Regions from separate parts of the Luteibacter sp. P1_D3 genome, predicted to be linked through region 1. Evidence: riboswitches for the same ligand, from Rfam matches in the RefSeq annotation. Region 1 holds a riboswitch; the other holds the start of a gene.
What was found. A riboswitch is a leader RNA that binds a small molecule or an ion and turns the genes downstream of it on or off. The one in region 1 is predicted to bind thiamine pyrophosphate.
Positions count from the first base shown of each region.

Region 2: linked by a shared signal. The riboswitch ahead of thiC (phosphomethylpyrimidine synthase ThiC) and the one ahead of AC1DYM_RS09715 (TonB-dependent siderophore receptor) in region 1 are both predicted to bind thiamine pyrophosphate.

Region 1 is NZ_JBFUAT010000011.1:84,002-91,499, reverse strand. Features, by position in the region: gene AC1DYM_RS09715 (TonB-dependent siderophore receptor) at 1-1,967, opposite strand, end outside; TPP riboswitch at 2,022-2,117, opposite strand; gene AC1DYM_RS09710 (phosphotransferase enzyme family protein) at 2,121-3,272, opposite strand; gene AC1DYM_RS09705 (hypothetical protein) at 3,295-3,969, opposite strand; gene AC1DYM_RS09700 (HvfC/BufC family peptide modification chaperone) at 4,202-4,945, opposite strand; gene bufB (MNIO family bufferin maturase) at 4,942-5,784, opposite strand; gene bufA2 (BufA2 family periplasmic bufferin-type metallophore) at 5,835-6,104, opposite strand; gene AC1DYM_RS09685 (DoxX family protein) at 6,195-6,665, opposite strand; gene AC1DYM_RS09680 (HvfC/BufC family peptide modification chaperone) at 6,676-7,407, opposite strand; gene bufB (MNIO family bufferin maturase) at 7,404-7,498, opposite strand, start outside.
Region 2 is NZ_JBFUAT010000035.1:7,193-14,690, reverse strand. Features, by position in the region: gene lpxL (LpxL/LpxP family Kdo(2)-lipid IV(A) lauroyl/palmitoleoyl acyltransferase) at 1-332, opposite strand, end outside; gene waaA (lipid IV(A) 3-deoxy-D-manno-octulosonic acid transferase) at 429-1,670, shown strand; gene AC1DYM_RS18775 (TolC family outer membrane protein) at 2,462-3,871, opposite strand; gene AC1DYM_RS18770 (protein-L-isoaspartate O-methyltransferase family protein) at 3,906-4,565, opposite strand; gene AC1DYM_RS18765 (TetR/AcrR family transcriptional regulator) at 4,928-5,590, shown strand; TPP riboswitch at 5,627-5,725, shown strand; gene thiC (phosphomethylpyrimidine synthase ThiC) at 5,800-7,498, shown strand, end outside.

The DNA of each region.
Region 1 (7,498 bases):
TTCGGCGTCGCCACATTCGTGCCCGCATAACGCCAGCCGCCGAGCAACGCCCACTTCGGCGCGAACGGCAAGGTGTAATCGGCGTACACGGCCGTCCGCCAGCGCGGCACGTTGACGACCTGATGATCCTCGTAGTCAGGCGTCCCGGTGTTCTCGGCGCGGGCACGGATCACGTTGGCGCTGGCCGTGAGGCGAAGGTTGTCGGTCACCCGCCCGGCGAGGTTGAGCTCAATGCCGGTGTGGACCTCCTGCCCCTGTTGGACGAAGGTGAAGCCTTCCGCCGTATCGTCAGGGCGCGCGAACTGATACGCCTGGCGAATGCGATATACCGCCGCCTGCAGGTCCAGGGCATCGCTGAGCGCGTACTTCACGCCGGCCTCGACCTGGCGCGACTGCAGCGGCGCCAGCGTCGTGCTGCCGTTCGAGGTCCAGTAGGGCGCCTCGCGTCCCAGCGACAGACCTTCACCATAACTGATGTACGTGGTCAGGGGCGCCGTCGGCTGCCAAAGCACGGCCGCCTGCGGAAGGGTCTTCGTCATCCGCGTATCGCGTTCGAGGGCGCCCGTGTCGTCGTAAGCACGCTCGTCGAGCTTCACCAGGCGGGCGCCGGCGAGCACCTGCCAGGTGTCGCCGAGATGGATGCGATCGATCGCGAACAGCGTGCGCTGCCAACTGGTGAGGCGTCGTTCCGACGGGCCCGGCTCGTTTGGCGAGGGGTCGAAGTACGGCGGCGTCCGATCGTCGATGTTGGCCGTGCCGACGTAGTCGTACACATAGGCGCGCTGGTCCACGGTGCGCCGGAAGGCACTCGCGCCGACGTTCACCTCGTGATCGATCGCACCCGTCGCGAAGCTTCCGGTGAGCACCGCGCGCACTTCGTCGTTCTGTCGCGTGTCGTCCGGGCTGCGGAAATCGTAGACGTCGTAGTCGCCATTGGGCGCGAAGAAGTAGCCCGGCGTCGCGCCGGAAGCGCAGGATGCGGCATAGAAACAACCATAGGCGAAGGCGACGTTGTCGTCGATCACGGTATGGCTGTGGCCAGCCGATACCTGCGCATTCCAGCTGTCATTGAAGCGATAGTTGAAGCGCAGGGTCGTGTTGCTCGCATGGATGCCGACCGGACGCTGCCAGGGCTCGTAGCCGAGCAGGCGCGTGCGGCTGGGGTGCTCGGGGATCTGCGTGCCGCCGAGTAACTGGTAGCCCGACGCCGATCGCTGGCCGCTGGTCTGGTAGTCGGTATCCAGCTGCACGGTGGCCTGTTCGTTGATCTTCCAGTCGGCACCGATCGATACGAAGCTGCGCCGTCCATCGGTGTGCTCGATCGCCGCGTGCGTCTTCTCGTTCGCCGCATTGACGCGCAAGCCGAACGATGGGGTAAACCATGCACCCAGGTCGACGGCCTCATAGTTGGAACCGTGCGAGTCCGTCCCGATCGTCACCGTGTGCACGTCGGCCGGGCGCTTGCTTACGTAGTTGATCAGGCCGCCGGGCTCGACGACACCGGCTTCCAGGCCGCCGAGACCCTTGAGCACCTCGACGCGTTCCTTGCCTTCCAGTCCGGGCAGCTGCTCGGCCGACATGATCATGCCGTTGAAGCGGAAGCCCGTCGCCAGATCCAGCGGAAAACCGCGTATCGAGACGTCCTGGTAGTAGCCCGCTGGCGCGTAGTTGTCGTTGATCGCCGAATCGCCGCGCACCAGCTCGCTGAGCGTCCGCGGCTGGCGGTCGTCGATCTGCGCGCGGGTAATGACGGTGATCGCCGCCGGCGTGTCGTGCAGCGGCGCGTTGCCGAAGCTGCCGAACGTATCGAGCTGGGAGTCGGCCGCCTGGTACCCGGTGGTCGTGGTGGCGTTCACATCCACGGTCGACAGGGTGCGGGCCTTCTGGGGCGCCGTATCGTCGGCGGCATGCGCCACGCCGAGCATCGAAAGCAGGGCCAGGGCAAGCGGAGTGCGGGGAAAAGTCATCGTCGTCTTCAGGTTCACGGACGAAGCGACGGCGAACCACGTCGTCCGGGGACGTCCGTGGTTCTGCAAGCTCCCTACGCCGGTACTAACCGGGTCAGGTTCCAAGGGACTCTCTCAGCCTGGCAACGCCAGGCACCCCCGCTTCTAGAACCGCTATTGAACCACGATTGGCGCGCCGGCGTCGCGGATGGCGTCCAGCAACGCCTGTCCATGCGCTCCGGCGAACCAGGCGGCGTGCCCGCGCAGGAAGGTGTGGTAAGCCACGTCGGCGTGGTCGCGACGTCGCGTCACCCCCTCGAAGTATTCGATCTCGGACAGGGCGAAGTCGACATGGACGATCGGCAGGAGGTCCGCCAGCAGTCTCAGGTCGTCGGCCGACAGGGGGCAGATCTCGCGGTAGCCTCCGATCAGCGCGAGCGCCAGGTCGGTACGGCCGATATCGCCCTTTGCGATATCGAGCCACGCGATCGCGTTGCGTTCGATCGCCGTGGCCAGATCGAACAGCCCGAACGTCATCGCCGACAGGCCAAAATCGAGGACATCGGTGATACGCGCCTCATCACTCGCATCGCTCCAGCACAGATTTGATACGTGCCAGTCGCCGTGGGTCCAGGCACGCGGCTGCCGCGCGATGCCGCCAACGGCACGTTCATGCCAGGGGGCCATCGCCTCGCCGATCTCCGTGCGCCAGTCACGCTCGCGCAAATAGACGCCCAACGAAGGACGCGACGGAAACGACGCTTTGATAGCGTCGAGCGGATTCGCCGCTGAAAGGACCTCTGCGCGCGCCACCAGGACGTGTGTCGAACGCTGCGGTGCCCGATAGTCGCGGGCCGCAAGGTGCAGCCGCGCGAGCATCGCGCCCGCGGCTCGCGCGTGGGCGACACCGCCGATCGGTGACCATGAAAACGCGTCACGGTAGACATCCGCGCCCACGGCCGGCCGATGCACTTCGTAGACCCACGCATCGATCGCGATCGCCGACTGGCCGTCGATATCTTCGAGGACCTCCGGCACGGGGATGCCACGCTCCCGCAGATGCCCGGCGAACCGGTGTTCTTCCGCCAGTGTCGCTGCGGAGCGCACGCTCCAATGATGACGCTTGACGAACACCTCCCCGTTGAACGTCACCACGAGGGCCGCGGCCGATAACGGCCGCGGACTCCGCCAGCTCACCGCCGCTACGCCACCCAGGCGAGGAAAGCGCGCCAGCAGCACCTCGACCTCGGTCAGCGTCAGCGGTGGCCAGTCCGGCGGCAATTCGTCGCCGGCCAGACCGTGGGTGAGGTGGGTATCGTCGTTCATCGCCGCAGTCTAACCGCTGCTTTCAAAAAGCCAGGTTCAAGCCGAGCGTGGCCCAATGCGACACCGGCAACGCATGTTCGCGCTCACGCCCGACGACCAGGTCGACGCTGTTGCCGTCATCCTTGCCGAAGTAGTAACGCACGCCGGCCTGCGTGGTCTGCGACAGGCGTGACGCCCACAGTCGCTCCGCAAGCAGGGCGACCTCCTTCGTGACAGCGAACTCGAAGCCGACACCCGCCAGGCGATGCCAGGCGCCCTGCTCCACCCGCGTCATGCCGAGGTTGACGTTCGCCATCAGGCGGCGCTCGTCGTCGATACCGAAGTTGCTCGCGGCGTACACGTTGGAGCCGATGCGGTGGCCGTTCTGCAGGGTCGTGTCTGCCGCAACGGCGAGGCCGATGCCGGCGTCGTCGCCGTTGCGGAGCTGCCATTTGATCGAGGGATTCTGCAGGTTGTATCCCGGATGGGACTGGCCGCCGAGGCCAAGACCGAATTCCACCGGCCCGACACCGCAGGCGGGCACCGTCCATGCGGTATGCGTGCCGCCACGAAATACCTGCAGCCAGCTTTCCAGCTGGCAGCGACCGGGCGTCGCGGTCGACGCATCATCGACGAGATAGCTCCCGCCGGAAGCCAGCAACGGCGAGGTGACCAGGACGAGGATCGTCCCGACAAGGAAAAGGAGCATGTTGCGCATGGTGCATACCTCCCTGCCGAACGCTGCGGCCAGGGTAGAGGGAGGCGGGTCACGGAATGACCAGCCGGTGGCCAGACTGGCTACCGGCCGCGAAACACGAACGGGGAGCCCACTAGCGGCGTCGAAACGGGTGCCTGGGGTCGTCGTCCATCGTGGTCTCGCAGAGCTTGAAGTGTGCGGATTGTCGGCGCGTCCGCGGGACGGGTCAACCTTTTTGGTCAGCCCGGCCGGCTTATCCCTGGCGCAGGCGCAGGATCAATCCATCCGCCACCCAGGCGCGCAGCAAGGCTCCCGCTTCGGCGGCGACGGACGTCGGTCCGTGCCGTCGAATGAGCAAGGCGCAGATCTCGCCGAACGTCGCGCCGGCCAGGGCCAGATCGAGACAGGCGCACTCATGGGCGTCCATGCTGGCGAATTGGGGGGAAAGGCCTCGACGCCAGACGCGCACGCCGCTTTCGCCTTGGTCGTCGGGCCGCATGGGACCCGGTGGCATCGTCTCGTCGGCCAGCGCCTTCCAGATCGCCACCGCTTGGCTGCGCATCGAACGAAACCGCAGGGTCGGGACAAACACGAACTCGACGGCATCCCAGTCGTCGGCGGCAAGCATGGCGGGATCGATCGCTTCGGCATCAGGACCACTGAACGCGTCACGCAGCGTGCTATCCAGCCACGCGAGCTCGCTCACATCAGGATCGTCCGGATAGTCTGCCTCGAGCATGTCAGGGAAGGCCCGACCATAGGCGTCGAGCGTCCACGACGACGGCGCATGGGTATCGACGTAGCGACCGGCCGCCGCATCAAAGTCGTCGTCGCCCAGCCACAGACGCGTTTTCGCATAGGTATCGCGCAGCGCCGTCACCAGTTGCCCACGATAGTTGTTGGCGTAAACGCGCATGCCCCGCGCCTCGAAGTCGTCAGGATGACCGACGCCGGTCACGGCGCTCGCGAAGCGACGTTGCAACGCGTCGAGGTTCATGCGGCGCAACACGCCACAGCACTGGCGATGTCGCGAGCCTGCTGCAGCTCGTCGAGCAGATCGCCCAGCGGCGGAAAGTGGTCGTCGCGCTCGATCATGGTGGCGACCGGACCGAGTCGCGACGCGAATCGCGCATACAGTTTCCAGACCGGGTCGGGCACGGGTGCATCGTGGGTGTCGATCAACATGTCGCGGCCCTGGCTGTGCCCGGCCAGATGCACCTGACGAACGCGTTCCAGCGGAAGGCCTTCGAGCCAGTCATCGGGATTCAGGCCGTGATTCGTGGCGCTGACATAGATGTTGTTGACGTCGAGCAACAGATAGCAGCCCGTACGTTCGCACAGCGCCGCAAGGAACGACGCCTCGGTCATTCTCGCGTCCGCGAAGGCGAGATAGGTCGACGGATTCTCCAGCACCAGCGCCCGACCGAGCACGTCCTGGGCGATCGACACGTTCGCCGCCAGCACATCGAGGGCTTCTTCCGTGTACGGAAGCGGCAGGAGGTCATGGGACTGGAAGCCGTCGATGCCTGTCCAGCTGACATGATCGGAGATCCATAGTGGATCGACACGCTGCGCCAGCCGACGCAGGCGGCGAAGATAACCGGCGTCGACCTCGTCGACCGAGCCGAGGTTCATCGACACGCCGTGCAGGGCGACGGGATAGCGCTCGCGAACGCGGTCGATGATGTCGAGCGGGCGACCACCGTCGACCATGAAGTTCTCCGACACCACTTCGACGAAGTCCACCGGCTGCTGCGTCGCCAGGAACGCGTCGTAGTGCGGCACGCGCAGGCCCAGACCGAAACCATGGAAAGCAGGAAGCGATTTAGCAGGCATGGCGTACTCCGGAAAGGGCCCGGTCGCCGATGCGACCGGGCAAGGTGTCGTTACTGAGCCGGCGGCGTGGTGCTGCCACCCTGCGCCGAGCATTCCTTCATCGAAACGGCTTTGAAGCCCTGGCCCTTGCAGTCGTTCTGGCCCTTGCACGCGTGGTTGCCGGACTTGCAGTCCGAGGTGCCCTTACACGTGTTGATGCCGTAGCAATGCACGGTCTTGCCGGCGGCCTGCTCGGCAGCCTGCGCGGGGACGGAGATCGCCGCGGCGGAGACGGCGAAGAGGGCGGCGGCAGCGGCGATGCTGTGGGTGGCGGTATGCATGGTCGTTCTCCGGGGGTTGAGGTTTGCCGAAGTGGCATGAATGGATTCGCGTCAGTGACGCCGTGGGTTACACGACGGCGCGATTTATTTTCAGTGCAGGCCGATGGCACGATCGACCGACAAGCGACCACCGCCGCGCGCGATGAGGTACAGCAGGATCGCGGCCCAGGATAAATGCGTCGGCCACGCATCGGGATAAACGAAAATCTCGATGATCGTCGTCATGCCGAGCAGGACAAAAGCCGACAGTCGCGTCGCGAGGCCAAGCACGAGCAACACCGGCACGAACGTCTCGACGTAGGCGGACAGGTGCGCCGCGATCTCCGGCGGCACGAGCGGCAGCTTGTATTCGGTTCGGAACAGTTCGTACGTGCCATCGGTGATCGTGAGGAAACCCTCCACCTTGGTCCGGCCCGACTGGAAGAAGATCGCCGCGATGGAGAGTCGTGCCACCAGGGCGAGGAACGAATGACCCACGAGTGCGCCGACGCGATCCGCCAACGCGTTCCAGCGCGAAATGAGCGTAGGGCGGCGGGCAAGGGGCTGGGTGAGCAAGTCCATGGTGAATCCTTCAGGGTGCGAATGCGCCAACCTGCAACAGGCTGGCCAGGTTGAGATCGATTGGAGCATCGGGATGCATGGCGAGCGTCGACAACGCCGCATCGGCCAGCGAAGCCCCGGCGCCGATGGCCTCAAGGAGACGCAAGGCCGACGCGCTCACCGGCGTGACGACAACCTCGAGATCGGTCCGAGTGACGACGGCGAACTCGGCCTGCCACACCAGGTCATCGTTCACGGCGAGGCCGGCCCGGCTCGCCTGCCAGATCGTCACAGCCGGCGTGGTGGCGGCGAACAGGCGCGTCGCAGGATGCAACGGCAGCCGGCGTGCACCGAGCGCACCCGGATCCAGGCCGGTGAGTCCGTCCGTACGAAGCGCGTCGACATCGGCAGCGAAGAGACTTTCCAGCGACAGGCGGTCAAGACGCGCGACGTCCACCAGGTACGGCAGCCCGACGGCTGGCGGAAACGCCTCGATGAAATCGGCGAAGTCGTCGCCGTAGACAAACAGGCGTGCATCCCGTGGCGGCGACTGCACGACATGGACCGCGGCGGCGGCACGAAACCAGTCACGTCCGACCAGGCAAACGACGGCGGGGTAATTGGCTTCCAGCGCATCCAGGCAGGCACGCATCGCCGTATTGCGGTAGATCGCGAAAGCGGCGTGCCCAGCGAGCGAAAAGGAACCCGCATCGTCGTAGAGCGCTTCCGCGAAGTTGTCCTGAAAGCGTGCCAGCGTGGTCATGCCAGTACCGCTTCGTTCGTCAGCAAGGCATTCGCCCGCTGACGTTCTTCGAGAAGGACCGGGAAGACGGGCACCTCGCCATCGCGCTCGA
Region 2 (7,498 bases), on a different contig from region 1:
ACCGGCACCTTCGCGATGGCGCGGTCCGAGCCCATCCAGCCCAGCGCGAACTCGGCCAGCATCATGCCGACATCGCACAGATTGGCTCGCAGCAAGGCCTTCTGCGCCGTCCCCCCCAGCTCGGGGAAACACAGCGCGATATTGGTTGCCGCGATGCGCCGACGTTCCCGATTGAGATGCAGGGCCAGCCGGCCCGCCTGGCGCCCCAGCCGCATCAGTGTCCGGAAGGGCAGGTGGGCGATCAGCCAGATGAAGCCCACGCCGATCCACGCGGCCCAGTGACGGGGCGCAAGCAGGCGTAGGGTCAGGGAGGGGCGAGGCATTCCGGGCATGTCACGCCATTGTAGCGAATGGGGGCGGCTATACTGCCCGGTCACTGGCAAGTCCCAGGGGACCGCGTGCTGCTGCGTCTGATCTACAACTGCGCCATGTACCTGTTCACGCCGCTGGTGATGCTCCGCCTGATGGCGCGCGGCATGCGCTATGGCGACTACCACGTGCGCTGGCGTGAACGCTTTGGCCGTTTTCCGACGCCGCGCCTGAATGGCTGCCTGTGGGTGCACGCGGTATCGGTCGGTGAAGTGAACGCCGCCGAGCCCCTGGTCAAGGCCCTCATGGAGGCGTACCCGCAGGCACCCCTGATGGTGACGACGGTGACGCCCACGGGCTCCGAACGCGTCCGTCAGTTGTTCGGCGATCGCGTCCATAGTGTCTACCTGCCGTACGACCTGCCGTTCGCGGTAAGGAGCTTCCTGCGCAACACGCGCCCCCGCCTGGCGGTGATCGTCGAGACCGAGATCTGGCCGAATCTCTACTTCGCCTGCCGGCGCCACGGCATTCCGCTGTTGATCGCCAACGCCCGCCTGTCCGAGCGCTCCTTGCGTGGCTATGCGCGCATGAGTTCGCTGGTGAAGAGCGCCCTGCGCTGCGTCAGCCACATCGCCGCGCAGTCGCGGACCGACGCGGCGCGCTACCGCCTGCTTGGTGCCGAGCCCAGCCAGCTCACCGTCTGCGGCAACCTGAAATTCGACATGCCCGTGCCCCACGACGCGCTGCAGGCCGGCAAGGCCATGCGCGAAGCCTGGGGCACAGGCCGTCCGGTATGGATCGCGGCCAGCACCCACGAGGGTGAGGAAATGGCCGTGCTCCAGGCGCATCTCGACGTGATGCGACGCCTGCCCGATGCCCTGTTGCTCATCGCACCGCGGCATCCGGAGCGCTTCAAGGCCGTCGAGTCGTCGGTGCGCAGTCTGGGTTTCCAGGTGGGCACGCGCAGCACGGACGGCGTGCCCGGGCACAACACCCAGTGTTTCGTGATCGATTCCATGGGCGAGCTGCTACGGTTCTTCGCTGCCTGCGACGTCGCCTTCGTCGGCGGCAGCCTGGTATCCATCGGCGGCCACAACGTGCTCGAGCCCGCGGCGCTGGCCAAGCCGGTGCTGGTCGGTCCCTACACGTTCAACTTCGAAGAGATCACCCAGGCCCTTCTGGAAGCGTCCGGCGGCCAACGCGTGGCCAGCAGCGGCGAACTCGGCGAACAAGTCCTCTCACTCTTGCGCGACCACGACCGCCGCGAAGCCATGGGCACCGCCGCCCGCCATGTCTTCGACAGCGAGCGCGGCTCCGTCGGCAAAGTAATGAAACTCGTCGACCGGTTGCTGCAAGAATAAGCGGACTGAACATGTAGGAGCCGATTCATCGGCGAAAAGCCAACAGAGCGAGGAAGCCGGTGCAGTCATCGCCAGCGAAAGCCGCGAGGGCCAAGGCCCTTGGGGCCGCCGGCGCAGCTCTTCGAGGCGGGCGGTAGCCACTCTCTCGCTCCGTCAGCCGGTCGGGGCCGCCCTCAGCTCATGCGGCCCCAAGGGCCTTGCCCCTCGCGTCAACGAACGCTGAGGTGGTTTCCGGTCGAGCGCACCGCCAGCAACTTCGCGGCGCCGCTGTTGTAGGAGCCGATTTATCGGCGAACCCTCAGCACCGATATCGCGAACGAGGCCGAACATCGCATCGTGCAGGAGGTTCAACTGCTCGCCCGATGCGATAAAAGGCTTCACATGAAGGCCCGAGAGCTTGAGGGTTCGCCGCTGAAGCGGCTCCTAGATGGCGCAGCCGGTCGCTTGTCGAACGATGACTGACGAAGCGGTGGTGCGCTTTTGCGTCACGCAACCTCACTGTGTGGTGTCGCGGTCGGGTTGGCCCTTGGGGCCGCATGAGCTGAGGGCCGCTCAGTTCCCGTGCGAGCGAGAGCACAGCTACGGCCCGCCTCGAAGAGCTGCGCCGGCGGCCCCAAGGGCCAACCCGACCGCGACTTCGCCTAAGCGCGAGTGTGCCGGGGCTCGGCATCTTCGCTCCGTTGGCTTTTCGCCGATGAATCGGCTCCTACAGGTGAGGCGGTTGCGCCAGGTGCAACGAAAAAGGCGGACCCGAAGGCCCGCCTTTTTTTCGTTCGGTGGAGCCGTTGGCCTTACTGCAGCAGCGAGTTCACTTCTTCCAGGTCCTTGATGTCCACCGTGCCGGCCGTCTGCTTGAGCAGCAGCTTGTCGAGGATGAACTGGTGGCGGGCCTGCGAGTAGTCGCTGAGCGACTGGGTGAGGTTCTGCTGGGCGATCAGGACGTCGACGATGGTGCGGGTGCCGACTTCGAAACCGGCCTGCGTCGCGTCGCGTGCGCTCTCCGAGGACTCGACGGCAGCCTTGGTCGCTCCGACCTTGCTGATGCCGGCGACGACCGAGCGGTAGAAGTTGAGCGTGTCACGCACCACCTGGCGGCGCACCGATTCCAGGGAGTCCTGGGCGGCGTCACGCTGGTAGATCGACTGGCGGACGCGCGACTGCGTGAGGCCACCGGAGAAGATCGGCACGTTCAGCGTCAGGCCGACCGTGGTCGCCCCACGGCCGTTGGTGCCGCTCGAACCGAGGGTACCCGCGGAAGCGGCCGAGCCGGCCCCGGCGTTCTGCGTCCACGCCGTGCTCTTGTTGTAACCCAGCGAGGCGTCGATGGTCGGCAGATGGCCGGCACGTGCGGACGAAATGCTGTGCTCGGACGACTCGACGTTGTACTGCGCGGCGAGGATGCTCGGGCTGCTCTTGACCGCTTCGGCCACCCAGGCCTTCGGATCGTTCGGGGTCGGCGCGTCCATCGGCAGCTGCTCACGCAGCTTCTTCAGGTTGTCGGCCGGCTTGCCGGTGATCTGGGTGAGGGCTTCACGCGAATCGGCCAGCGTGTTCTCGGCCGTGATGACGGCGGCGACCGAGGTATCGTGCTGCGCCTTGGCGTCCTGCACGTCCGTGATGGCGGACAGGCCGACGTCGAAGCGCTGCTGCGCCTGTTCCAGCTGGCGGGCCAGGGCCTGCTCGTTGGCCTTGGCGAAGGTCAGGGCGTCGTCGTTGGTCAGGACCTGGAAATAGGCCGTGGCCACGCGCGTCGCCAGCTGCTGGAGTGCGGCCTCGTACGTCGCGTTCTGCGAGTTCGCGGACGAATGCGCGGCCTGCAGGTCGGCGATCTGGCTGAAGTTGAGCACGCTCTGCGTGACCGTGGCGCCCAGCGTGCGCTGGCGGGTGTGGCCGATATCGCTGCTCAGGAGCGGGTTGCCTGCGGCATCACGCAACGGATTGCCGGCGGCGTCGGTCAGTACCGAGCGCGACGGGCCAGCGGGATCGGACTGGGTGATGCCGAGCGAGCCGTTGACCTGGGGCAGCAGCAACGCACGAGCCTGGTCCACGCCTTCGCCGGTGGCGAGGCGGGTGGAGTCGGCCTGCGACAGCACCGGATCGTTTGCCCGGGCCTGGCGGTAGGCGTCGAGCAAGTCTTCAGCATGGCTCGCGAACGGCGTCGCGGCCAATGCGAGCGCGACGGTGAGCAGCTTCAAGCGCATGGTTTCGCCTCGTGGGTGATGGGTAATCTGTGGGTCAGAGCACGAAGCGCTTCACCGGCGCGGCATGCGCCAGGTAGGGAAGGTCCGTTTCGAACAGCGATTCCTCGCGGTAGCGGCCTTCACCTTCGTGGGTGAGGAGCACCGCCGTCTGCGCCGGGGAATCGCCGCGTACGACGAACATGCGCCCACCCGGCTTGAGCCAGCGCACGAACTTTTCCGGGACCGTGTGGACGGCACCCGTAATGACGACGGCGTCGAAAACGCCGGTCGGGTTGAAGCCGTTGACGGCCTCGGCGGTTTCCAGCGTGACATTGGTCACCGACGTGGCGGCCAGGCGCTGGCGAGCGGCCTCGACGAAGTCGGCGTGCATGTCGATGCTGGTCACATGGGCGGAGAGACGGGCCAGGCAGGCGGTGAGGAAGCCCGAACCGGTGCCGATTTCCAGCACGGTATCGGTCTTCTTCAGCTCCAGCGCCTGCAGCACGCGGCCTTCCACCACCGGCTTCATCATGACCTCGCCATGGCCCAGGGGCAGGGTGAGATCGGCGAAAGACACGTTGCGGTGGGCCGCTGCGACGAAGTCCTCGCGGCGAATCCCCTTCAGGGTCTCGAGGACGTCAAAGTCCAGGACTTCCCACGGGCGAACCTGGTTTTCGACCATGTTCTGCCGGGCCTGCTCGAAATTCATCGCCATGGTGTTGGATTCCGTACGAAAAGCTATAAAAAGGTTGGAAAGGATAAGCGTTCGGAGCCTGCTTTCCCAATGTGTTAAGGCTGAGGTGCCCGCGCCATGCCTACTAAGTGCCGGAAGTCACCAGACGGGACTGACGGAAGTCATGCCCAGCCCTACAGTGACTCGCTGGCGCCTGAACAGCTAGTGGCGCAAGTCCCTGATGCCCATGGGATCGACCTGCGCCGGCCCCACCTTATTCTAAGGCAGACGAGCGGTCAGACCCTTACCTTTTCCGGCTTCATGAATGACAACCATGACGTGCTGGAAATAACTGAACCGCTGCGTATAATAAAGTCATAATTTTTGTTTGTGAAGGTGTAGCCATGAACGCCAGCCCGAAAATGAAAACGCAGGGTCCCGGGCGTCCGAAGGATATGGAGAAGCGTGCGGCCATCCTCGATGCCGCCAAGGCACTCTTTACCCAGGGCGGCTTCGCGGGAACCAGCATGGATGCCGTCGCGGCCTCCGCCGGCGTCTCCAAGCTCACCGTCTACAGCCATTTCGGCGACAAGGACAACCTCTTCCGCGAGGTGATCCGCGCCCACGTGCAGGAACGCCTGCCGGATGACCTCTTCGACTTCAGCCCGGGAGCGGACATCCGCGTCACCCTGAGCAACATCGCCAGCCGTCACGCGGCGATGGAAACCAACGTCGAGTCGGTCGGTACCTTCCGCGCCATCCTCTCGGACTGCCAGGCCGGCGGAAACCCGCGCTTCGGCCGGCTGGTCTGGGAAGAAGGTCCGGTACGCATGCACAAGCTGATGCAGCGCCTGCTCGACGGCGCCACGGCCCGCGGCCAGCTGGAGATCGCCGACACCTCGCGCGCCACCACGCAGTTCCTTGCCCTGCTCAAGGGCGATCTGCTGCTGCGCCGCCTGTTCGGCTGCGAAGACTGCGCCGTGCAGTTCGGCGAAGAGGTCAAGGCCAATGCCCTGGCCGCCGTCGAGATGTTCATCCGCGCCTACGAGCCGCGCCCGAACTGCTGAGCGCTCGCGTCGGATACCCGCTTCGTGGTTGAATCCCCCTCGAAGCGGGGGTGCCCAAGCAATTGCGTGGGCTGAGAGAGTCCCTTCGAACCTGATCCGGTCCGTACCGGCGTAGGAAGCTTCGTCCACGGGTAACGTGCGTCCGCGCACGCGTGCTTCCGTGGCGGCGCCGTCCGCTTCTCCCCTTATCCGCAAGGAACGAGAAGCCAATGAACGCCATGCCCTCCGATCTTGCCCGCGCCGCGCGCGAACTGTCCGAAGCCGTCACCCAGCCGATCGCCGGCTCGACCAAGATCCACGTGACCGGCAGCCGCCCCGACCTGCGCGTGCCGATGCGAGAGATCGCCCAGGCGCCCACGCCGACCCTGTTCGGTGGCGAGACCAATCCGTCGATCGTCGTGTACGACACCTCCGGTCCCTATAGCGATCCCGAACACGCCGTCGACCTTGCCCGCGGCCTGCCTGCCCTGCGTGCCGGCTGGATCACCGAACGCGGCGACGTCGAACGCCTCGATGGCCTGTCATCCCGCTTCGGCCGGGCGCGCGCCGACGATGCACGCCTCGACTCGATCCGCTTCGCGGCTCCGCGCATGCCCTTGCGTGCTACGGCCGGCGCCAACGTGACACAGATGCACTACGCCCGCCGCGGCATCGTGACGCCGGAGATGGAATACATCGCCATCCGCGAGAACCAGCGTCTTGACGCGCTCACGGACAGTGCGCTGCGTGCGCAGCACCCTGGCGAGTCCTTCGGTGCTTCGTTGCCGAGTCGCATCACGGCCGAATTCGTCCGCGACGAAGTGGCGCGAGGCCGCGCGATCATCCCCGCCAACATCAACCATCCCGAAGTCGAACCGATGATCATCGGCCGCAACTTCCTGACCAAGGTCAACGCCAACATCGGCAACAGCGCGGTGAGCTCGGGCATCGCCGAGGAAGTGGAGAAGCTGGTCTGGGCGATCCGCTGGGGCGGCGACACGGTGATGGATCTCTCCACCGGCAAGCACATCCACGAGACACGCGAGTGGATCATCCGTAACGCGCCGGTGCCGATCGGTACCGTGCCGATCTACCAGGCACTGGAGAAAGTCGGTGGCGTCGCCGAGGACCTCACCTGGGACATCTTCCGCGACACGCTGATCGAGCAGGCGGAGCAGGGCGTCGACTACTTCACCATCCACGCCGGCGTGCTGCTGCGTTTCGTACCGCTCACCGCGAAGCGCGTCACCGGCATCGTCTCGCGTGGCGGATCGATCATGGCCAAGTGGTGCCTTGCCCATCACCGCGAGAACTTCCTGTACACGCACTTCGAAGACATCTGCGAGATCATGAAGGCGTACGACGTGTCCTTCAGTCTTGGCGACGGGCTGCGCCCCGGATGCATCGCCGATGCCAACGACGCCGCGCAATTCGGTGAACTCGACACCCTCGGCGAGCTGACCAAGCTTGCCTGGAAACACGATGTGCAGACCATGATCGAAGGACCCGGCCATGTGCCGATGCACCTGATCAAGGAAAACATGGATCGCCAGCTGGCGATGTGCGACGAGGCGCCGTTCTACACGCTGGGACCGCTGACCACCGATATCGCGCCGGGCTACGACCACATCACCAGCGCCATCGGCGCGGCGATGATCGGCTGGTTCGGCACGGCCATGCTCTGCTACGTCACGCCCAAGGAACACCTCGGCCTGCCCAATCGCCAGGACGTTCGCGACGGCATCATCGCGTACAAGATCGCCGCCCATGCCGCGGACCTGGCCAAGGGCCATCCTGGCGCGCAGGTGCGTGACAACGCGCTGTCCAAGGCGCGCTTCGAGTTCCGCTGGGATGACCAGTTCAACCTCGGCCTGGATCCGGACAAGGCGCGCGAATACCACGACGAGACCATGCCGAAAGATGCGCACA